Regions from separate parts of the Brevibacterium sp. 50QC2O2 genome, predicted to be linked through region 1. Evidence: riboswitches for the same ligand, from Rfam matches in the RefSeq annotation. Region 1 holds a riboswitch; each other region holds the start of a gene.
The links. Region 1 has a riboswitch for thiamine pyrophosphate ahead of NQ038_RS14875 (ECF transporter S component). Riboswitches for the same ligand answer to the same signal wherever they lie in the genome.
Positions count from the first base shown of each region.

Region 1 (7,823 bases):
GCCGAAGCGCTCCGCGATGTCATCGACTATCTGGTCTGCAGCTACTGCGGAGCCCAGGGTGATCGCCAGGGGCGCGATGACCTCGACGTCCTCCAGATCACGGTCGGTCAGGGCCTCGCCGTGGCCGCATTCCCGACAGATCACTCGTGGGGAAACGGCTGGGTCAGCCCACCAGTCCCGGTAGACCCGCTCCATCTCCGCCTCGCCCGGCGATGCGGCCCCGCACGCGGTACAGGCGGTGACGACGGCCGGATAGCCGGCCTCGGCCAGGTAGTGCTTCCAGCCCACGATCACGCACACGGGCACATCGTGGATGAGTCGACCCTCGTGAGTGCCCAGAATCCAGGGACCGATGTAGTCGCCCAAGCTGCCTTCGTACATCCAGTCGCCGAATCGCCGGCTCCCGTCGGCGAATCCCTCGGAGCGCAGCCACTCGCGGACCTGCGGGGCCAGTGCGGTGGCCTCGGCCAGGGAAATGCCGGGCCGGGTGATCTGCATGCGGACATCGCCCATCGCGGCCCTCCTCTCTCAGCAGCCCTGCCTCACGCCGATCCTCAGGGCAGCACGCCCAGGTGGGCCAGGGCGGCGCGCACGATGTGCTCCTGGCCGCCTGCCATATCCGTGACGATGTCATCGCGCAGGGCCTCGGCCGGAGTCAGCCAGTCCAGGCTCAGGGTGTCCTGTTGCGGGGCGCATTCCCCGCGCACCGGCAGGATGTAGCACAGCGCGACCGCGTGCTGGCGTGGATCGTGGTAGCGCCCGATCCCCTCGGTGGGGAAGTATTCGGCGACGTGGAACGGGGTCAGCGAGGCGGGGACCTCGGGCAGGGCCAGCGGACCCAGGTCCTTCTCCGCATGGCGCATCAGCGCCGTGCGCAGGGACTCGTGGTAGCGCACCCGCCCGCCCACGATCTCCCGGCCCAGCTTGCCGCTGGCCAGAGTGCGCAGCAGCAGGCCGATGCGCTCGACCCGGCCCATATCGTCGACCTGGACGGGGACCGCGTTGACGTAGGTGATCGGCAGACGGCGGCGGAACTCGACGAGCTCCTCCGGGTCGAACCAGTTGTCGTCGAAATCCAGTGCAGTACGCGTCATGCCCTCATCCTGCCACGCGTTGCGACGCCGGTCACAATCCCGGCGCCGCACCCCGGGCTGCACCGGGTGGCCCTGAGCGGCGGCTCCGCCCGAACCCGGCGGGCCGCTACCGCGCACGGGCCGAGGCCCCGGCTCGCCTCACACGATCGGGTTCCAGGTGCCCGCCCAGGAGGCCGTGGCGATCGACAGCACGGCCATCAGGAAGGCCACTGTCATGAACAGCCAGTCAGCGCCCACCAATCGGGACTTGCGCGACCAGGTCCGCTGCGCGGTACCGAAGGCACGGCCCTCCATCGCCATCGCCAGCTTCCCCGAGCGCCGCAGCGCCTGGACCAGCAGGGCGAAGGCCAGCGGGAAGAACTCTGCGACCTTGGCCAGGGGCCCGGTGAAGGCCGCGCCCCGCGCCCGCCTGGCCATCCGCAGGGTGTCGAGTTCGGCCGCGAACAGGCCCAGCAGGCGGCTGGCGGCCAGGGCCGCCAGCACCACGCGTTCGGGCAGGTGCCACAGCTGGACCAGCGCATCGGCCAACTCCGTGGAGTCAATGGTGAGCACCAGCACCACGCACGGCAGCATCATGCACATGGCGCGCAGGAAAATCGCCAGGCCCATGGACGCCGAATAGCTGGTGATCGTCAGCGGCCCCAGGTCCACCAGCACCGTGCCGGTCTTGGCTGCCAGGATCGCGGTGCCCCAACCGGCCAACAGGGCCGTCAGGGGCAGGAACCAGAGGCGCGACAGAAGTTTCCAGCGCAGCCGGATCAACGGCAGCGCGATCAGTTGCAGCACGAACATGGTCGAGGCCGAGGCCACGTCGATGCTCAGGATCACGCCCAGGGTCAGCAGCGCCATCACGGCGATCTTGGCCACCGGGTTGATCCGCATGACCCAGCCCGCGGCGGGTGCGAAGTCCGCAGCGCTCGTGCGCACCGTGTCGGTTTCCGGGGCCGAGGTCATGCCCGCCTCCCAGCGTTCCCCGCCTGGTCGACATGCACGGTGCGCGCGCCGATCGCGGTGGCGAAGTCCGCATCGTGGGTGACGGCGACGATCGCGGTGCCGCCGGCGATCAGCTCCTCGAACAGCTCCACCAGCGCGCCCCAGGTCAGGGCGTCCTGGCCGAAGGTCGGCTCGTCGACGATGAGCACGGGCGGGCGCGCGGCGATCATCGCGGCCACGCTGAGCCGGCGCTTCTCACCGCCTGACAGGGTGTTGGGGTGGGCCTGGGCCAAGGGTGTCAGGCGCAGCGCGTCGAGCAACTGCGCGGTGCGCGCGGCGACATCGGCTTCGGCCCAGCCCGCCCGCTGCGGGCCGTATTCCAGTTCGGCGCGCACGCTGGGCCGCATGAACTGGTGTTCGGGTTCCTGGAAGACCATGCCGATCCGTTCGACCAGCTCCTTGGAACTCCACTCGCCCGGATGGGTGGACTTCGGAACCCGCGCGGCACCGGGCAGGCGCACCAGGCCCTCGCCGGCCACGACATCGCCCGCCACCGGAGGAAGCAGGCCCGCCAGGGTCAGTGCGGTGGTGGTCTTGCCGGCGCCGTTGGGACCGCGTACGGCTAGCACCGTGCCGGGGTGCAGTTCGAGTCCCGGCACCCGTGCCACGGCGCGGGACTCGCGGCCCACCTGCAGGGCATGGGTGGACAGCAGGGGCTGTGCGGGGGCCACACCGCTTGCGGCGTCCCTACCGGAGGCGTCCCGGCCGGCAGCGCCCACCGCGGCGATCTGCCCGGTGTCGGTGGTGCCAAGGGAGCCGTCGGGGATGTCGTCGGGGACCTCGACAGCCTCGCCGGGTAGCCACAGGCCCGCCGCGCGCAGGTGCGGGCGCAGCAGTTCATCGCCGAGCACCGCCTTGGGCGATCCGTCGGCGATGATCCGGGTGCCCTCGGCGTCGTCGGCCGAGGCGCCGAGCACCACGATCCGGTCCACGTGTTCGGCCCACAGCGGCAGGCGGTGTTCGACCAGCACCACGGTGGCGCCGGTCGCGGTGGCGGCGTCGACGATGACATCGCGGATGGCCACGGCGGCCTCGGGGTCGAGGTTGGCGGTCGGCTCGTCGAGGATCAGCAGGCCAGGGCGCATCGCGACGACCCCGGCGATTGCCAGGCGCTGCTTCTGCCCGCCGGACAGGGCCGTGGTCGGATGGTCCAGCGGATAGTCCAGGCCCACCAGGTCCAGCGCGTGGGCGACCCTGGCCGGGATCTGTTCGGCGGGCACCCGCAGATTCTCCAGCCCGAAGGTGACGTCGTGGCCGATCTTCGACATGACCGCCTGCGAATCGGGGTCCTGGAGCACCAGGCCGCAGGTCCCGCGAGTCGGATCGGGCGCGGCGCCGGCGACCAGCAGTTCTCCGGTGGCGTAGCCGGATTCGGCCGGCAGGACCCCGGCCAGGGCGTGCAGGAAGGTCGACTTCCCCGCGCCCGAGGCCCCCGCCAGCAATACCTTCTGGCCGGCCGGGATCGTCAGGGACAGGTGGGAGAAGGCCGCGCGTTTGCGGCCGGCGTGCCGGTAGGAGAAGTCCCTGGCCACGACCTCGGCGGGGACGACGGCGGGGTCATCCGGTCTCCGGTCGGTTACGTCGGATCGCCCGTCGGCCGAGGCGCCCGGTGCGGGGGAGCCGCCGGTCGAGGTACCGGTCGGGGCGCCGGCCGCGGTGGCGCGCGTTCGGTCGGAACCGGCAGTGGCCTCGGCTGCGGAACCGCGGGAGCCCGGCGCTTCGTCGGCACCGCGCCCGGCGGCGAATGCGGTCAGTGCTCCGGCGCGGGCCAGGACGCGCACGATCCACCACACGAACAGGCCGGCCATGAGCAGCCCGGAGACCGCGCAGAACGCGATCCTGGACGTCTTCCACACGGGCAGCCATTCGGCGTAGAGAACGATATTGTCGATGCAGCCCTGCGCCGTACCCGTAAGCAATCCGGAGAACAGCACGACCGGGAAGCCGAAGCGGCGGTAGGCGAAGACGGCGAAGGCCAGCTCCGCGGCCAGTCCCTGAATGGGGGAGGTCAGCAGGATGGAGAACCCGAAGTGGGAGCCCAGCACGGCCTCGGTCACGGCGGCCAGGACCTCGGCGTAGAGGGCAGCACCCGGCTTGCGGATGATGAGCCCGGCCAGGGGCCCGGCCAGCACCCAGGTGCCCGAGAGGATCCCGTCGCCGGGCGGGAAGGCCGCGAAGGCCGGGGTGATGAAGGTCCAGCCGGCCGACCAGATCCAGTAGATGACGCCGCAGACCACCGCCAGCACGGATGCCGTGACGATGTCGACGACCCGCCAGCTCAGCCGGTTCCCCACGGCGCGCGGTGGTGTGCCGCCCCGGGTCGTCGCTTCAACGCTCACAGTCTCAAACCTCCTGTTTCGCCCTGCCCGCTGCGAATGCGGACAGCGCGCCGGTACGTGCCAGTGCCCTCACGGCCGCCCACATGAGCACACCCGCGATCACCAGTCCGGATACCGCGGTCGTGCCCAGATACGTCAACTTCCACGCGGGCAGCCATTCGGTGTTGTACAGCAGGTTCTCGTTCAGGCCCAGGGCCAGGCCGGCCAGCGCGCCGGAGAACAGCGCGGTGCCGAAGCCGAAGCGGCGGTAGGCCAGGACCGTGAACGCGAGTTCGGCGCCCAGCCCCTGACAGAGCCCGGAGATGATCGCGCCGAAGCCGAAGTGGGAGCCCAGCGTGGCCTCGGCGATGGCGGCCAATACCTCAGCATAGAGGGCCGCGCCCGGTTTGCGGATGATGAGTCCGGCAAGTGGTCCGGCCAGCACCCAGCCGGCGCTGAGCAGGCCGGAGGCCGGCGGGAAGAATGCGAACAGCGGTTCGACGAAGCTCCAGGCCGCGGCCCACAGCCAGAAGATCAGTCCGCACACCACGCCGAGCACGGATGCGGTGACGATGTCGACGACTCGCCAGCGGAAGGTGCTGCGGGTGGACACGGAATTGTGGACAGCATGATCGGTCATGCTCGCCTCCTGTGATGATCAGGAGGGGAAAGAGAACTCGACTTCCTTCGGCGGTCCTAACCGCAGCAGGTTCGAGGGTCTGCAGTTCACTGCACTCTCAGCGCCCCTTGTGGCGCTCCCCTGTCGTTGTCCCTCCACTATAACGCGGTCGGCTCAGACGGTGAGCACGTCCTCGACGGTGTCCAGGCCCAGGTCCAGGTTGACCACCGAATGCGTCAGCGCGCCGACGGAGACGATGTCGACCCCGCTGGCGGCGATCGCCCCGATCGTCTCCAGGTTCACCCCGCCCGAGGCCTCGACCAGGGCGCGCCCGGCCACCTGGGCCACGCCGCGGGCCAGTTCGGCCGGGCCGAAGTTGTCCAGCATGATGGTGTCCACACCGGCGGCCAGCACGGGTTCGATCTGCTCGAAACGATCCACCTCGACCTCCAGGTGCGTGGTGTGGCCCAGCTTCTCCTTGCCGGCGCGCAGGGCGGCGGTCAGCGCCTCGCCCTCGCCCAGGAGGGCCAGGTGGTTGTCCTTGAGCATCACCGCATCGGACAGGCCGGCGCGATGATTGTGCCCGCCGCCTGCGCGCACCGCGTACTTCTCCAGGGTGCGCAGGCCCGGGGTGGTCTTGCGGGTGTCGACCACGCGCACCGGACGTGCCGTGGTGCCGTGCTCCGGGTCGGACTGCGCCCGGCCTGCGTTCGCAGCGGCCACATAGCGCGCGGTCAGCGCGGCGATCGCGCACAGGCGCTGCAGCAGGTTCAAACCGGTGCGCTCGCCCAGCAGCACCGCGTGGGCGGGGCCGGAGACCTCGATGAGTGCGTCTCCGGTGGAGAACGGGGCGCCCTCGGCGACCAGCTGTCGGACGGACACGGTGCCGGCGGCGCCCGCTGCCAGCGGGACGATTCCGGCCGGCGCGCCGGGCGCCTGGGTGCGGTAGGCCGCCTGTTCCATGGCGGTGGCGAATACGGCACCGCCGGCCATCACGCCGGGTTCGCGGGCGACGACCCTGGCCGTGGTGGTCAGGGAGGCGGGGACGAAGGTCTGCGCTGAGAGGTCGCCGGTGGGGGCGTCCTCGTCCAGGGCACGGGCGATCACGGCGTCGATGACGGTCTGGGGCACGGGGGCGATCTCGATACTCACGCGGCCCACTCTACGCGGCCTCGACGCGGTGCCGACGGAGTCCGGTCGAGCCCCGGTTCGAGCGAACGGCCTGTCCGCCGTTCGGACCCGTGGTTGGACCCACGGGCGGACCAACGGCGGACCCACGGTTTGGGAAATACCTTGATGTCAAGATATATTTGTGGTGGCAGATACACGTCGCCCGCATCCCCATACAAGCGCCGCAGGGCTACCGGCCAGGCGCGCACACCGTTAGGCTGGGGTGTGGACGCGGCATCAGGTCAAAGTCGACAATAGGAGCATCCTCCATGATCAACCACGAAGTCCGGGTATACAAGAGCGCTGAGAACCTGGAGCGCAAGGACCAGCTGGCCTACAAGATCGCCCAGGTCGCAGCCGACCCGGTCGCGATCGAATCGGAAGTCGCGGACATGGTGATCAACCGTGTCATCGACAACGCCTCCGTCGCAGCCGCCTCCGTCAATCGCAAGGCGCCCACCCACGCCCGCGAACAGGCCCTGCCCCACAAGCTCGAACCGGGTGCGACCGTCTTCGGCCAGCCGCTGAGCGACCACATCTCCCCCGAATGGGCCGCCTTCGCAAATGGCGTGGCCGTGCGCGAACTCGACTTCCACGACACCTTCCTGGCCAAGGAGTACTCGCACCCCGGCGACAACATCCCCCCGATGATCGCCGTCGCCCAGCACCTGGGCAGCGTCTCCGGCGCTGACCTGATCAACGGCATCGCCACCGGCTACGAGATCCAGATCGACCTGGCCAAGGGCATCTGCCTGCACGAACACAAGATCGACCACGTCGCCCACCTGGGCCCGTCGGTCGCCGCCGGCCTGGGCGCCATGCTGCACCTGGATCCGAACGTCACCTACGAGGCGATCGGCCAGGCCCTGCACGTGACCACCGCGACCCGTCAGTCCCGCAAGGGCCTGATCTCCTCCTGGAAGGCGCACGCGCCGGCGTTCGCGGGCAAGATGGCAGTCGAGGCCGTGGACCGCGCGATGCGCGGGGAGACCTCGCCCAACCCGATCTACGAAGGCGAAGACGGCGTCATCGCCTGGATCCTGGACGGCCCCGACGCCCACTACACCGTGGGCCTGCCCGGTGCCGGCGAGGCCAAGCGCGCGATTCTGGACTCCTACACGAAGGAGCACTCCGCGGAATACCAGGCACAGGCCCTGATCGACCTGGCCCGCAAGCTCGGCGGTGAGATCGAGGACCTGTCCAAGATCAAGCACATCACGATCCACACCTCGCACCACACGCACAACGTCATCGGCACGGGCGCCAACGACCCGCAGAAGATGGATCCCAAGGCCAGCCGCGAAACGCTGGACCACTCGATCATGTACATCTTCGCCGTGGCCATGCAGGATCAGGGCTGGCACCACGAGCGCTCCTACGCTCCCGAACGCGCCGCCCGGCCGGACACCGTGGAACTGTGGCACAAGATCTCCACCGAGGAAGACCCCGAGTGGACGCGTCGTTACCACTCGACCGATCCCAACGAGATGGCCTTCGGCGGTCGCGTGGAGATCGAGTTCGAGGACGGCTCGAAGCTGGTCGACGAACTGGCGGTGGCCGACGCCCACCCGCTGGGCGCCCGGCCCTTCGGGCGTGAGAACTACATCCAGAAGTTCCGTACCCTGGCCG
Region 1 covers NZ_JANIJZ010000033.1:4,076-11,898, forward strand. Annotated here, with positions in the region: gene NQ038_RS14855 (hypothetical protein) at 1-513, opposite strand, end outside; gene NQ038_RS14860 (NUDIX hydrolase family protein) at 555-1,094, opposite strand; gene NQ038_RS14865 (energy-coupling factor transporter transmembrane protein EcfT) at 1,233-2,048, opposite strand; gene NQ038_RS14870 (ECF transporter S component) at 2,045-4,426, opposite strand; gene NQ038_RS14875 (ECF transporter S component) at 4,431-5,045, opposite strand; TPP riboswitch at 5,071-5,177, opposite strand; gene nadC (carboxylating nicotinate-nucleotide diphosphorylase) at 5,199-6,176, opposite strand; gene NQ038_RS14885 (MmgE/PrpD family protein) at 6,464-7,823, shown strand, end outside.

Region 2 (7,823 bases), on a different contig from region 1:
ACGGCTGCTGCCAAGTCTAGCGAAGATTTGCGACGGACAGGTTACGGATGTCGCTGGGCCGTGCGGGACGACTTAGGACTGGCCCAGGTGAGCTCTCAAGGTCTTTCCCACGTATTCCGTGCGGAATCTACCGCGCCGCTGCAATTGGGGCACGACATGGTCGACGAAGTCCTCGATACCCTGTGGCAGGGAGGGCGGCATCAGATTGAACCCATCGGCGGCACCGGTATCGAGCCACATCTCGATCTCGTCGGCGATCGACTCCGGTGTGCCCACCATCGTGCAATGGCCCCCACCCGCCGCCAACCGGCCCAGCAGCCGGCGCACCGTGGGCCGTTGAGTGGCGATGATGCGCAGAATCGTGGCGTAGCGGCCTTTGGGCCCCGTGAACTCCTCCAACGGGGGCAGCGGCGGCACGGGTGCATCCAGGTCCCATCCCGAGGTGTCCTGTCCGATGAACACGCTGAGCTGCCGCAGCGAGTTCTCCACGGGGAGGAGTCCGTCGAGTGCCGCCTGTTTGGCCAGGGCCTCTTCCATGGTCGACCCCACATAGGTCACCAAACCGGGCAGAATCGCCACTGCGTCCGGATTGCGCCCGGCGGCGGCGATGCGACGGCGCACATCGCCACGATAGGCACGTCCGGCCTCGGCGTCGTAGGCCACCGCATATATTGCCTCCGCGCGGCGCGCGGCCAGGTCGCGGCCCTGTTCCGAGGCCCCGGCCTGGAAGAGCACAGGCCGACCCTGGGGAGGGCTCGGCACGTTGAGCGGGCCCCGCACCGCGAAATTCCGACCGCTGTGGTTGAGCTCGGTGAGCATGGCGGCATCGACATACCGGCCGGGGTGGACTCCAGAAGCCCCAATCCCCTCTCCCCGTTCGACGACGATGGAGTCGGCCGGCCAGGAATCGAACAGCCGCAACACGACGTCGACGAACTCTTCGGCCCTGGCGTAACGGGTGGCATGATCCGGCAGGTGCGGCATGCCGTGGTTCTGCGCTTCTGCATCGAACATCGAGGTCACCACGTTCCAGCCGATGCGCCCTCCTGAAATATGGTCCAGACCGGCCAACATCCGCGCCGCATGGTACGGCGTGTAGAACGTGGCCGACACAGTACTGACCAGTCCGATACGATCCGTCGCCTGGCTCATGGCGGCCAGCAGAGTGAGGGGTTCGAGGGCCCAACCGGGCCCGTCCTGCACTGCGTCCCCGCTGAGGGACTGTCCGTCGGCGAAGAACACGGCGTCCAGTTTGCCGCGTTCGGCGATCCTGGCCAGTTCCTTGTAGTACTCCACATCGGTGAGGTGTTCGCTTGGCGCATCCGGTGCACGCCAAGCGGCCGCGTGGTGGCCGACACCGTGGATGAACAGGTTGAGATGGGCCTGCTTGACCGTCACGTCCCTCACCCCTTGACCAGGCCGCCGTCCACGATGAGATTCTGTCCGGTCACGCCCCGCGCCCAGGGGCTGGCGAAGAACAACACCGCGTCGGCCAGCTGTTCGGGCGTTGTGACCGCGCGCAGCGGGGTACTCGCGGCGATCCCGGCGAAGACCTCTTCCGGGGTGGCCGCCGATGCATCGGTGGTCTGCAGGAGTCCACCGGAGACCATATTGACGGTAATCCCCCGGGGCCCCAGATCGTCGGCGAACGTCCTGGTCAGGGACAGCAGTGCCGCCTTGGCGGCGGTGTAGTCGTGATACGGCACAACAGGGTTCTGGAACAGATTGGTCCCGATGTTGACGACCCGCCCGAAACCGGCCCGCGTCATGCCGGGCAGCGCCGACTGGATGACATTCAGTGGGCCCTGAACGGAACCGGCGAACTGCGCGGCGAGTTCCGGGTACGTGATCCGGTCCGCCTTCGCTCGGGCATCACCGTTGAATGAGAAGTCGATCAGGGCGTTATTGACCACCGTGGTGACGGGGGCACCCCAGGTGGCGGATGCCTCGGCGAAAAGGGAATCGACTTGGGCACGGTCCCGGACGTCCGCCTGGATCGCGAGTGCCCGGTCGGGGAACTCCTGGGCCAGGGCCCCGGCGGCATCGTGCGAAGCACGATAGTCGATGACGACGCGGGCGCCCTGGCCCAGGAATGCCCTGGACACGGCCGCGCCCAGGCCGCGGGCCCCACCGGTGACCAGGACGATCTGCTCGGCGAGCGGAAGAACGGTTGATGTCATGATGCATGCCTCTCGATAGGAGGCGAAGGCGATCGGTGCGCGTCCGGTCGTGCCCGCGGGTGGATACCCTGCTGCCGGCCGACCATACACTGTCACCGGCCCACGGTGGGCGGTGAACACCGGACAATCCCTTCGCCAGTGCTAACTGGATCAGGTTCAACGGGTATTTCTCAGCCACTCGTCGCACCCGATCTTCATCCGGCGCATACGGGCGGTACCCCGTGTCACACATCCATCACATCACGACCCCGCGCACCTGGCAAGGGGCCGCGGCGAAACACAGAATGTGCGCTGGGCGACATGAGCCGCTAAGGTTGTCCCCGGTGTGCCGGGAAGTCTGGTCGGCGGGAACACCTCGGCGCGTACCCACGGTATACGGCGCGGGTGGTCTCTCATGTGAATAATCGGGGTCAGAGCACGTGCTGCGCATGTGCCCGGCGACCCCGTCGATCCGAAGAGGACCCCAATGTCCAGTACACCGACAACACTCAAGCCCGCGAAACCGTCGCTGGGCACCACCATCATGAATGCCCTGCGCGGGGAACACCTGGGCGGCATCATGCTCATCGTCGCGGCGGTGCTGGCCGTGATCTGCGCGAACTCCCCACTGGCGGGCTGGTTCTTCGCCGTGCGCGACACCTACCTCGACCTACCCCTGGGCTTCACCACCCTGCACCTGAGCGTGGCCCACTGGTGCGCGGACGCACTGCTGGCCGTGTTCTTCTTCTGCGTGGGCCTCGACCTGAAGTTCGAGTTCACCGGTGGAGCCCTGCGCGACTGGCGCCAGGCGCTGACGCCGATGGTCGCGGCCTGCGGCGGGGTCATCGTGCCGGCACTCATCTTCGCGGCCATCGTGGCCTCCAGCGGGACCGAGGGCCTACAGGGCTGGGCCACTCCGACGGCCACCGATATCGCCTTCGCCCTGGCGATCCTGGCGGTGATGGGTCGCTGGCTGCCCAGCCCACTGCGGGTCTTCCTGATGACCCTGGCCGTGGTCGACGACCTCATCGCGATCGTCATCATCGCGATCTTCTACGCCCAGGGGCTCCAGCCCCTGTGGCTGTTGGGCGCGCTGGTCCCGATCCTCGCCTACTTCTTCCTGGTCCGCGGCGCCCCCCGATTCTTCGCCAAGCACGCCTGGGCGATGTGGCTGATTCTGTTGCCGATCGGCGCAATCGCCTGGCTGTGCATGTACCAAAGCGGCGTGCACGCGACGATTGCCGGCGTGGTGCTGGGGCTGGTGACGCCGGCGGCCATGTCCGCCAACGGCGCCAAGCCGGCGTCCCAGGTGGCACTCGAGGAGGAGGATGAGGACGCGCCGGCGGCGACCTCGGGCGTGGAGGCCGAGCAGCGCCCCCTGGCCATGATTCTGTCCGACCGGGTCTCGCCGCTGTCCTCGGCCATCGCCGTTCCGATCTTCGCATTCTTCTCCGCCGGCGTGGCGATCGGCGGCTGGTCCGGTTTCGTCGCAGCCCTGCAGGCGCCCGTGTTCTGGGGGATCATGGTGGGCCTGGTGCTGGGCAAGCCGATCGGCATCATGGCCTCGACCTGGCTGATCACCCGTACCCCGCTGGGCCGCCTGGACCGGCAGGTGACCTGGACCGATCTGTTCGGCGTGTCGATCGTCGCGGGCGTGGGCTTCACGGTTGCACTGCTGGTATCCGATCTGAGCTTCGGCGTGTCCGGAGAGCATGCGAACGACGCGAAGATCGCGATCCTGCTGGCCAGTGTGCTGGCCACCGTGCTCTCCGCGCTATGGCTGGCCCCGCGCAACCGGATGTACAAGAACAACTACCGCGACAATCTGCGGTAGGGGTCCGCGCCCTCCATCCATGGACCGTTTGTTTCAGATTCCACTGTTCGAACAGTGGAATCTGAAACAAACGGTCCACATTCAATCGCGCAGGCCCTCGACGCAGGCCGCCAGCGCTTCCTGCAGCGTTTCGCGCTGAACGGCGGTGAGCCGGGAGACCAGGCGGGCCTCGACCCGGTGGGTGCGCTCGACGGCGGCCCCCAGCAGCTCGCGCCCGGCCGCGGTGAGTGAAATCGGCAGTGCCCTGCCACTGGATGCGCGCACCGCGCGTTCGATCAGGCCCCGCTCCTGTAGGCCGCGCAGCAGGGTGTTCATGGTCTGCCGGGTGACGAAGGCGCCGCGGGCCAGCTCCGCGTTCGAGGCGCCCGGAGTGCGACTGAGTACCTCCAGGCAGACGTACTGCGGGGTCGTCAGGCCCAGTGGCCGCAAGGTCTCGTCCATCCGGGAGCGCAGTATCGACTGCACTTCTTTGAGCCGGTAGCCCACCAGTGTCCCCAAATCCTCGGGGCCGGAATCGGCGGTTCCGGATTCGCCCGCCGCGCGCGCGTTTACCTCTTGAATCATGTAAGTATTCTGACATATAGTGGACTACGTCAGCATCCTGACATCGCGCTCCGGCTTCGGACCGAACCCCGGACGGACCAGGACAATCGGTCCAGGATCGTCGATCCAGGACAGTCGAACAGTAAGGAACACCCCATGTCAGTCACCGGACCCGATTTCATCGCCCTCCAGGTACGCGACCTGCAGCGCTCGGCGAAGTTCTACGAGACCCACCTCGGCCTGCACCGGGCGCCGAGCGCACCTCCCGGCGCAATCGTCTTCACCACCACCCCGATCGCCTTCGCCGTGCGCGAACCGCTACCCGGCGTCAATCTCGACCAGGTCCAGCAGCCCGGTCTGGGAGTCGCGCTGTGGCTGTGCTGCGACGATGTGCAGGGGCTCTACGACTCGCTGACCGCCGCGGGCACCCCGATCCTCTCGGAGCCCAAGCCCAGCCCCTTCGGCCGGACCTTCACCTTCGCGGACCCGGACGGCTACGCCGTCACGGTGCACGACCAGGCCTGATCGCCATGCGCACACCGGCTTCGGAAACACAGTCCGGACAAGCGCGACCCGAACAAGCACGGCCCACCCAGTCACAATCCGCGAACGCGCTCAAGCTCGACCTGCCGCGCACCCTCAACCTTGCACCTCGACCACGACCCCCGCACCGGGATCGGCGGCCAGGATCCCGGTATGGCGGGCCCACCCGGGATCGGGCCGTTCCCCGCCGGGCCCGCCTACCCTGCCCCTTCGGGCCTCGCGGGCCCGGCCGACTGCTTCCGCGATTCATTCTTCGCCTCGCCGAGGCCCGCCAGCCAGCGGTGGAACCAGATGCCGGCGAAACCGAAGGCCAGACTGAGGACCCCGATACCCACCCACAGCAGCCAGCCGTGCCGGTTCAACCCCGCATTGGGGTCGGACACCGTCGACTGGGCCGTATCCGCCGGATCGAAGTAGACGGTGCGCTGAGTCCCCTCGGCCTGCTGCTCACCACAGCGCCCGGACTCTTCGGCCTCACCGGTGGCCCTGGCCTCGGGCCTGGCCGGGTCCGGAGTGAAGACGTACCGAATCGTGCAGGTGTAGGTCGTGCTGCACGTCTTCTGCTCCGAGCCGCATTCCCGGTGCGTCGATTCGCTCGCTCCGGCCAGCACACTCGCCGTCACCGTGGACGTCATCGTCGACGCCTCGTACCGGTTGATCTGCCGGTCCCACACGCCCAGCACGATCATGAAGGCCGCGAGCGCGAAGGCGCAGGCCGGGGTGATCCACCACCCCGACTCCATCCGGCGTTTTCCCATGCCCTACTTCCACTTCCAGCTGTTGAGCACGGAGACCAGCATGTCGTTGCGATCGCCCTGCTTGACCTTCGGGTCGTTGCCGAAGCTCAGAACGTAGACATTCGTGCCGTGCAGCAGGTAGAACTGGTCGGCGAGGAAGGACCGGCCGTTGCTCTGGCTCTCCATCGAGAAGTGCAGGGCCTGTTCACCGTCGACGGTGAACTTGTCGTATTCCTTCGGGTTCTTGGCGCCGGTGTCCTTGATCTGGGATACCGCGTCCTTCTCCACATCGTCGATCGTCGTATCCGCACTCGTCGTGGTGGTCATCGCGATATTCATATTGGGGATGCCGTCCTTGGTGCCCTTGAGCGCACACACCTTCATTCCGTCGGGAATCGAGGCGCCGGGGACGGTCTTGGCATCCGTCCAGTCGGCGGGCAGGCGGAACGTGTACTCCTTGTCCGTCACCTCCTGACCGTCGGCAACCGGGCCGCCGCCCTGCTGCCCCGCGGCGGCGGAGTCCTCGCCCGCCGCACCGTCCGCGGCACCCCCATCGACACCCGGAGCCGAGGCCTCGGCCGGCTGGGCGGCCGCGTGCGAGGGCTGGGAATCCTGTTCGGGCTCCCCCGCACCCGGCCAGGGCGATGGTGGCGGCAACGGCGACAACGCCTGATGTAATCCTTAACCTATTCATGTTTCTAAACGTATCACGCAGGTCACATTGCGCCTCTGCGACCCATAGACCCAGGTCACCCGGGGTGATCCGCCCGGTGTCCCGGACGAATCACCCCGCCGAGAAGTCCAGAGCACGCCGGCCCTGCCCGTCGATCGCGAACTCGTACTTCAGGTGCAATGACTTCATCTGCTCGGCCGGTACGGCATAGGCGGTGATGAAGGACAGGTCCTTGCCCGCGGGAACAGAGGAGTGGAATCCCTTGTCGGTCCCGTCGATGGTCGGAGACACACTCCTGTCGAAGACCTCCGGACATTCGGCTCCCCCACCGTAGGTGCACGTGATGAGCGGGTACGGTGGAGCGAAGTCCGCATCCGAGGAATTGCGCAGGTGCACGCGCAGGAAGACCGGGTTCTGCCCCTGGATCCTGTCGGGAGCGGCGTGCTCGGACGCCTTGCCGGACGCCTCGGGCTCCAATTCCATGGTCACCCCCGGCACCAGTTCCTGTCCGGAGTCCTTCTGACCCCCTGCGTCCCCATCGGAGCCGGGCTGTGCCGGCTCGGCCGGGGAATCACCCTGCATCCCCGAGTCACCGTGCATCCCCCCGGTGTCATCCTGCGAAGTCGCCCCGATGCCGACGATCAACGCGATCACGATGGCCACGCTCACGATGAACCCGACGATCGTCGTGAAGATCCCCAGGACCAGACCCGTGACGGTCTGCCCCTTGTTGTCGGCACGGTTCAGGTTGAGGTTGCGCAGGCCGAGGATCCCCAGGATGATCGCCACCACGCCGGCCGGCCAGACGATGAAGCCGACGATGCCCAGGATCATGGCCCAGAGGCCCACACCGTTCTTGGACCCGGCACCCGCAGCGTTCCCCGGCGGGTTCACAGGCGCATTCCCCGGTGCGGGAGGGTAGCCCGGAACCGGCGGATTCCCTCCACCGGGACCGCCGGTATACCAACCCTGTTGCCGGGGATCGTTCGGATGGGACATCTCATCACCCTCTGCGCGCCTACGAAATCGGATCGTTACGCCGGGCCACGGTACCAGCCGATCTTCGTCATTCGCCTAGCACCCACCGCGCCCACGTTGTTAGGGTGGGCTTATCCGCAATCTCCAAACCCCGACGACCGCCCGGGAACTGGGCGGGGAAGCGAGACCACCATGGCATTCGTCAACATCACCGCACTGACCTTCCCTCCCGGCGCCGCGGCCGAGATCGAGAAGCGCTTCGCCGCGCGCAAGAAGGCGGTGGACCAGGCACCGGGATTCGCGGGCTTCGAATTACTGCGCCCGGTCAGCGGCCAGGACAAGTATTTCGTCGTCAC
Region 2 covers NZ_JANIJZ010000018.1:11,604-19,426, reverse strand. Annotated here, with positions in the region: gene NQ038_RS12980 (LLM class flavin-dependent oxidoreductase) at 73-1,398, opposite strand; gene NQ038_RS12975 (3-oxoacyl-ACP reductase) at 1,404-2,180, opposite strand; TPP riboswitch at 2,290-2,412, opposite strand; gene nhaA (Na+/H+ antiporter NhaA) at 2,647-3,993, shown strand; gene NQ038_RS12965 (MarR family winged helix-turn-helix transcriptional regulator) at 4,075-4,557, opposite strand; gene NQ038_RS12960 (VOC family protein) at 4,693-5,061, shown strand; gene NQ038_RS12955 (DUF3592 domain-containing protein) at 5,277-5,837, opposite strand; gene NQ038_RS12950 (hypothetical protein) at 5,841-6,482, opposite strand; gene NQ038_RS12945 (DUF4190 domain-containing protein) at 6,601-7,383, opposite strand; gene NQ038_RS12940 (antibiotic biosynthesis monooxygenase) at 7,660-7,823, shown strand, end outside.
Region 2: linked by a shared signal. The riboswitch ahead of NQ038_RS12975 (3-oxoacyl-ACP reductase) and the one ahead of NQ038_RS14875 (ECF transporter S component) in region 1 are both predicted to bind thiamine pyrophosphate.

Region 3 (7,823 bases), on a different contig from region 1:
CCGCCGAACAGCGAATTGCCGATGCCATAGGTGAAGCCCACGCCGATACCGCGGATGTGCGCCGGGAACATCTCGGCCTTCACGATGCCCGAGATCGACGTGTACATGGCCACGAAGGCCATGGCGATGACGATCCAGATACCCGCACCGACCAGGCTCGTGGAGTTGCCGATGAAGTGCAGCACGGGGATCGGGATGATGATCATGCCGATGACGAAGATCAGCATGTTGTTCTTGCGCCCGATCTTGTCCGAGACCCAACCGGCGATCGGCTGCATGATGATGAAGATCAGCAGCACGATCGTCATGAGGTCGGCGATATGGCCCTTCGAGAAGGTCTCCGCCGAAGGAGTCTTCTGGTGCACCACCAGCAGGTACTTCTGCATATACGTGGTGAAGATGTAGAACACCAGCGAACCGATGGCGGTGATGCCCAGCACCACGAAGAAGGACCGCGGGTGGCGCAGCACCTCGAGGAAGCTGCCGGCGTGTTCGTGCTTGCGCACCTCTTCGCTGGTCGTCTCCTCCAGACCCGACCGCAGCCACAGGGACACCAGGGCCGCGACGGCGCCGATCACGAACGGCAGGCGCCACCAACCGGCGGTGATCTGCTCATCGCCCAGGGTGTGCGTCATGATGACGGCCAGCAGACTGGCCAACAGCTGCCCGCCGACCAGCGTGACGTACTGGAAGGAGGAGAAGAAGCCGCGCTTGCCCTCGGTGGCGACCTCGGACATGTAGGTGGCGGTCGCACCGTACTCACCGCCGACGGCCAGACCCTGGATCATGCGCACGATCAGCAGCAGGAAGGCCGCCCAGCCGCCGATCAGATCGGAGGTTGGCAGGCAGGCCAGCAGCAGCGAACCCGCACACATGACCAGGATGGAGATCAGCATCGAGTTCTTCCGGCCCAGCTTGTCCGAGGCCCGGCCGAAGATATAGCCGCCGATGGGTCGCATCAGGAAGCCGACGAAGAACACCAGGGCCGCCTGCAGCAGCGACAGCACCTCGTTGTCCTTGACGAAGAACTGCGTTGCGAAGTAGACGGAGAAGAAGGAGTAGATATAGAAGTCGAACCATTCGACCAGATTGCCCGAGGACGCGGCCAGAATGGCCTTGACCGTCTGCCAGGTGGTCTTCTGGTTCGGACCGGGGGCGCTGCCGCTGCCGGCAGCGTCAGGAGTCGTGCTCGTCGCCATTGTGCGAACTCATTTCCTTGAAATGCCGTCGGCGGTCCGGACCGGGGATATGGTGCGGACCGCCGACAGCGTTGTCAACTTGGGTATATTCCTTGGACAGCATACTCCTTTCACAGCGTTCTAGCAGAAATAGATCAGGGCCCCGGTCCCGTTCCGTGGTATTGGGAACGGTGCCGGGGCCCTGGAATCGGCCGGGCTCGGAAGCTCAGTCGAACAGGATGACCTGACGGATCGCCTTACCGTCGGCCAGGGTGTCCATGGCCTCGTTGATCTGGTCCAGGCGCATCGTCGAGGACACGAGTTCCTTCACCGGCAGCCGGTCCTCCCGCCACAGCTGGGCGTACTTCGGGATGTCCCTGGCGGGTACGGCCGAGCCCAGGTAGGAGCCGATCACGGTGCGCGCCTCACTGGTCAGGACCACCGGGTGGATCGAGGAGGTGGCGTCGGGCGCCGGCAGGCCCACGGTCACGGTCGTGCCGCCCACCGCCGTCGCCTCGAAGGCGGTTTCGAAGGCCGCGGGATGCCCGGCCGCCTCGACGACCACCGGTGCCTTGACTCCCTGTTCGGCTACCTGTGCCGGGGTGAAGGCCGCGGCAGCACCCAGCTCCTTGGCCCGCACCAGCTTGTCCGGGTTCGCATCCACCGCGATCACGCGCACCCCATCGAGGCCCAGCGCGGTGATGAGGGCGGCCATGCCGACACCGCCGAGGCCCACGATCATCACGTCCTGGCCCGGCTGCGGCTTGCCGGCGTTGATGACGGCGCCGCCGCCGGTGAGCACCGCACAGCCCAGGGGCGCTGCGACCTCGGGCGGGACGTCGGCGCCGACCTTGACGACCGAGGCCTGGTTGACCACCGCGTGATCGGCGAACACCGAAACGCCCAGGTGGTGGTAGAGGTCCCCCGTGACATTGCCGGCTGCGTCGATCTCATGGAGCCGGGTCAGCTGCGCGATCCCGTTGCCATCGCGGGGCACGTCCGCATCGGCAGCGGTGTCGAAGCCGGGCAGATAGCCGGCGTTGTTGCTGGCGCTGCCGGGAATGCACGGCAGCTTGCCGTCTGTCAGGCAGTTCTCGCACTTCCCACAACGCGGCAGGAAGACGGTGACCACGTGGTCGCCGACGGCCAGGTCGCTCACACCGGGGCCCACCTGTTCGACGATGCCGGCGCCCTCATGGCCCAGCAGCATCGGCAGCGGGCGGGGGCGGTTGCCGTTGACCACGGACAGATCGGAGTGGCACAGGCCGGCCGCCGTCATCTTCAGCAGGACCTCGCCGGGGCCGGGGGCGTCGAGTTCGACTTCGACGACGTCCAGGGGCTTCGATTCGGCGTAGGGCCGGGGAGCCTCCATGGTGCGCAGCACTGCTCCGCGAATCTTCATCGATCTGCCTTTCTTCGGGGTTTCGTTCGTCCCCACATTACCGCGCACGCATATCTCCACGGCACGCACCCGGGGCCGCTCCGGCACACGTCCCGACGCGCTCTCTCGGGTCCGGGCACTGCGGGGTCCCGGCCCCGCCGGCCCTCATCCCCGCGGGGTGCGGTGATTCGGCTCCTGCCAGTCCTGGCCCACATGGGCCGCCGCCCAGAAGTGCAGTTCGTACAGGCACGCCTGGCGGAACGTCTGGACCATGCGCGTGAGCTCGGCCTTCGGCGCGGCCTCCAGCAGGCCCTCGAGGATGCCCACGGCCCCCACCACCGATGCGTCGAAGTCGGGGCTGTCGTAGGCCTCGATCCAGGTCGCGAAGGGATGCCCCGCCAGATCGCGGGACCCCGCCCGCACCCGCTGAACCAGGACCTTGCCGATGTGCGCGTACACCCAGAAGCACGGCAGGATCGCGGCGACTCCCACCGCATAGGGTGCGCTCGCCGCCTGGCTGAGCAGATAGGAGGTGTAGCCCAGTGTCGTGGGGTTGGCCCCGCCGGCGGGCCAGGCCGCCCCGATCACACCGGCCGCGGTCGAAAGCCGGTCGGCGATCGTTGAGAACCCGGGGTCCGCCAGCAATTCGGCGTGCATCGACTGTTCATCGGCGATCGCCTCGCCTGCGGCCAAGACCCAGAAGCGGGTCTGGTCGTTGCTGGGTGCGGCCGCCCCCAGCAGGCTCATGGCCCGGGCATAGCCGTCCAGGTACAGCTCGTCCTGCAACAGGTAGTTCACGAAGGCCTCGTGGCCGAGTGTGCCGTCGGCCAGTTGGCCCAGGAAGTCGAGTTCCTCGATCCGGGTGATGACGTCGTGTACGGAATTCCACAGCTCGCGCGTGCGCGGGCCCTGGCTGAACAGGTGGTAGTCGACCATGGTGTATCCTTCCTCGGGTTTCGGGTGCTCAGGTCGGGTTTCGGGTGCTCAGGCTCGTGCGCGCACGGGGCGCAGATCGACCAGGTGGTCGACCGGCCCGTGGGCGCCGGCCGGGTCCAGCGACAGGTTCCAGCCCGCCGCCGCGGCCAGGGCCCGGCCCAGGTACTCCAGGCCCTCGAAGACCGCGGGCTCCAGCTGTGCCCCGCGAGCCAGTTCCGCGGTGATGGCGGCGGACAAGGTGCAGCCGGTGCCGTGGGTATTGGCCGAGGCGACCCGTGGGTGCGTGTACACGTGCACCGAAGTCGCCCCGTGGCCATCCGCGACGGCGAGCACGTCGAAGACTGTGCCGCCGGTGCCGTGGCCGCCCTTGACCAGGGCCGCCCCGGCCCCGCGCGCCACGAGTTCGCGGGCCTGGGCCGTCATCTGGGACTCGTCGCGGGCCTCGGCGACGTCATCGCCGAGCAGCAGGGCCGCTTCCGGCAGGTTCGGGGTGATGACCGAGGCGACCGGCAGCAGGCGCGCGCGCACCGCGCCGATCGCGTCGGCGTCGAGCAGCCGGTGTCCCGAGGTCGAGACCATGACGGGGTCGACGACCAGGTGGGGCACGGGGGTCTCTGCGAGTTTGTCCACGGTCAGGTCGACCAGCTCTCGGGTGCCCAACATCCCGGTCTTCGCCGCGTCCACGGGCATGTCCCCGAGCACCGAGTCGAACTGGTCGGCAACGAAGTCCGCATCGATCCCGTAGACGCGGGACACACCATGGGTGTTCTGGGCGACCAGGGCGGTGATGACGGAGGTGCCGTAGGCTCCACGGGCGGCGAAGCTCTTGAGGTCGGCGTGGATGCCGGCGCCCCCCGACGGATCGGTGCCGGCGATCGTCAGGGCGATCGGGGGCCTGTTCACTGTATTCAACGGCGTGGGGTTCGGCACGGTGTTCGTCGGCGCAGTGCTCATCGGTTCTCCCCCTGCGCGCCGAGGTAGGCCGCGCGGATCGACCGCGCTGCGGCCTCGGGATCGGCTGCAGTGCAGATATCGGAGACCACGCACACGCCCAGGGCGCCGGCGCCGGCGAGTTCGTGGACGTTGTGGCCCTTGATCCCGCCGATCGCCACGGCGGGGATCCCGAGTTCCAGTGCCTCCCGGTTCAGTTCGGTCCAGTGCTCGACGCCCAGTGCTGGGCGCTGCACGTCCTTCGTCCGGGTGGCCCAGACGGGGCCGACTCCGAACAGGTCCACTCCCCCGGCCTTGGCGGCGACGGCGAACTGTTCGGCGGTGTGGGCGGACAGGCCCAGCAGGGGTTCGGCGCCCAGGCGGGCGCGGACCTGGGCCGGCGGCATGTCCGTCTGGCCCACGTGGATGTGGGCGGGCAGGCCGCGCCGACGCAGTTCGGCGACGACTTCGACGCGGTCGTCGAGGAACACGGGGACGTTCTCGGCCGCCGTCCCGGCCGGTGCGGGGATGCCGCGCAGGGCGGCGAACACGTCCAGGGTCAGGGCCAGGACCTCGGCGTCGGAGGCGTGTTTCTCGCGCACCTGCACGACCGAGGCGCCGCCGGTGACAGCGGCTGCGACGGTGTCGGCCACGCCGCGCCCGGCGGCGGTGCACATCGCGGTGTCGGTCACCAAATACAGGCTGAAATCGTAGGGGATCAGGCGGGGGTTGAGCACAGCGGGGTCAATCATGACCATCCCTTCGCAGGAGTTATCCAGACAGGTTCGACGGGTGTGTTCTCAGCCCTGGCCGGCCGGCGGCGGCACGAACCCGCGCCGGTGCGACTACCTGGGCACCCCGTGTCATCGGCTCCACACTAACATCCACGGCAGTCTAGAGTTGGGGTATCCCCGCATAGCCCGAACCTTGGAGGAACCGTGACCGAAGCACCCGGCAGCCTGCTCAATCTTCTGCAGTTGGAGAAGATCGACCTCAACATCTACCGCGCCGGCTTCGTCTTCGACGAACCCTTCGCGCTCTACGGCGGCCAGGTCGCCACCCAATCCCTGCTGGCCGCGGCCCTGACCGTGGACTCCGGGCGCCTGCCGCACTCTCTGCACGGATACTTCCTGCGGCCCGGCGACGCCTCGAAGCCCACGGTCTTCCAGGTCTTCCGCGACCGCGACGGTGGTTCCTATTCGGCCCGGCGCGTGGTGGCACTGCAGAACGGACGGGTCATCTTCAATATGTCGGCGTCCTTCGCACTGCCGGGGAAGTCCCCCGATGTGCAGGGCGATACGGCGCTGAACGACCACGAGTTGCCGATGAACGAGTTCTACCCGATCCCCCGGCTGTTCAGCTTCGAGGGCCGGAGGACCGAACCGGGTTTCCCCGAACCCGACTATCCGCAGCGCTTCTGGGCCCGCTGCACGGCCGATCTCAGCCGCACCGGGGTGGGGGCTGCGACGATCAGCCGCGACCTCATGAACATCCTGGCGGTGACCTATCTTTCCGACATCTCGTCGGGCATCGGCACGTACAACACCGAAGAGTTCCAATCGCAGTCGAGCCTGGACCACACTCTGTGGTTCCACCGCCCGATGGACGCCGAGGAGTGGATGCTGATGGACCTGCGGCCCCGCTCCGTGGCCTACGGGCGCGGGCTCTACCACGGGGACATCACCGACTCCTCCGGCGTCCTGCTGGCCTCGATCAGCCAGCAGGTCCTGTTCCGCAAGCGCCGTGCCGGCGGTGGCGCCGCGCCTCGGCCGGCCTGAACCTCGGCCGTTCCCAGCGGCCGGATCACGGTCGGTCCCGGGGAATCCGGCCGGGGTCGAGCCGAACTCAGTATTCGGCGATGATGATCTTCTTCTGGCCCATCATCGTCTGATAGGCCCCCGGCCTGGTGCTCAGCTCCGGCCAGGTGCGCGGGACGATCTGCCAGCTCAGGCCGAAGCGATCCTTGCACCAGCCGCAGGCCTCGGCCTCCGGGACATGCGACAGTGCCTCCCACAGTGCGTCGATCTGCGCCTGGTCCTGCGCGTAGACGATGAGCGAGACACCCTCCGTGAAGGTGAAGTCCTGGCCTGCCCCTGGGTCCATCGCCGTGCACCACTGCCCGGCGAGCCGGAAGTCCGCGTGGATCACGGATTCGGCGGTAACCGGCGATTCGACCCCCGGGCCCAGGTCCGGGACCCCGCCGAACTCGCCATAGGTGTACAGGTGTCCCAGTCCGCTGGGGAGGTCGGGGCCGAAGATCCGGGTGAAGGTCTGCAGATAGTAGTCGACGGCCTCGGCCGCCCGGTTCTGCTGGGGACCGCCGAAGCTCAGCGAGGGCAGCAGGAACGGTCGGGGCTGCCCGTCCGGGTTCGTCACCATCAGCTGCCAGCTCACCCCGAAGCGGTCCTCAACCCAGGCGTAGTGCGGGCTGAACGGATAGGCGTCCAGCGGCATCAGTTCGCGGCCACCCTCCATCAGCACCGCGCGGACCCGGTCCAGATAGGCACGGGCATCGGTGTGCCGGGCCGGATCGAAGTTGACGGTCAGGTTGAGCGACGGAGTGGGCCGGAAGGTGTCATCGGCGTTGATGAAGGTGAAGTCCAGGTCCTCGATCCGCAGGTCGAGCGCCAGGAGTTCGCCGGCCAAATCGCGTTGGAAGTCAGGGAGCTCTGCGGGATCGGCCGGGTAGTTCTCGGCGCGTTCGACGGTGACGGAGCGAAACGCCCTGGTGTAGTGCTCAACGGCATCCTGTGCGCACCTGTCGAACCACAGGGAGACGGCCAGCGGGGTCCGTTCGGTTTCGTCGGTGGGCGGTCTGGGGTCTGGAACGGGGTTCGGTGTCATGCCACAAGTGTGCGACCGCCGGAGCGATATGTCGCCCCTTTGCCCGCCCATCTGCGAAAACGCCGCGTGGCCGGAACCCGCCGGACCCCTGGATGGGTCCATGGCGGGTCCCGGCCACGCGGCACCGCGACTCAGACGATGGGACTCAGTGCGAGTGGTAGTTCGGCGCCTCGACCGTCATCTGGATGTCGTGCGGGTGGCTTTCCTTCAGACCCGCCGTGGTCAGGCGGACGAAACGGCCGTTTGCCCGCAGCTCCGGGATCGTGCGCGCGCCCACGTAGAACATGGTCTGGCGCAGGCCGCCGGTCAGCTGGTAGGCGACGTTCTTGAGCTGCCCGCGGTAGGCCACGCGGCCCTCGATGCCCTCCGGGATGAGTTCCGTATCGGTGGCGACATCGGCCTGGAAGTAGCGGTCCTTAGAGTACGACTTGCCCTTGCGCGGGGCCATAGCACCCAGCGACCCCATGCCGCGGTAGGACTTGTACTGCTTGCCGTTGACCAGGATGAGTTCGCCGGGGGCCTCACGAGTGCCGGCGAACAGGGACCCCAGCATG
Region 3 covers NZ_JANIJZ010000003.1:249,648-257,470, reverse strand. Annotated here, with positions in the region: gene NQ038_RS04265 (MFS transporter) at 1-1,199, opposite strand, end outside; gene NQ038_RS04260 (alcohol dehydrogenase catalytic domain-containing protein) at 1,405-2,580, opposite strand; gene NQ038_RS04255 (TenA family protein) at 2,725-3,495, opposite strand; gene thiD (bifunctional hydroxymethylpyrimidine kinase/phosphomethylpyrimidine kinase) at 3,544-4,449, opposite strand; gene thiE (thiamine phosphate synthase) at 4,446-5,177, opposite strand; TPP riboswitch at 5,165-5,296, opposite strand; gene NQ038_RS04240 (acyl-CoA thioesterase domain-containing protein) at 5,364-6,203, shown strand; gene NQ038_RS04235 (VOC family protein) at 6,271-7,269, opposite strand; gene guaB (IMP dehydrogenase) at 7,415-7,823, opposite strand, start outside.
Region 3: linked by a shared signal. The riboswitch ahead of thiE (thiamine phosphate synthase) and the one ahead of NQ038_RS14875 (ECF transporter S component) in region 1 are both predicted to bind thiamine pyrophosphate.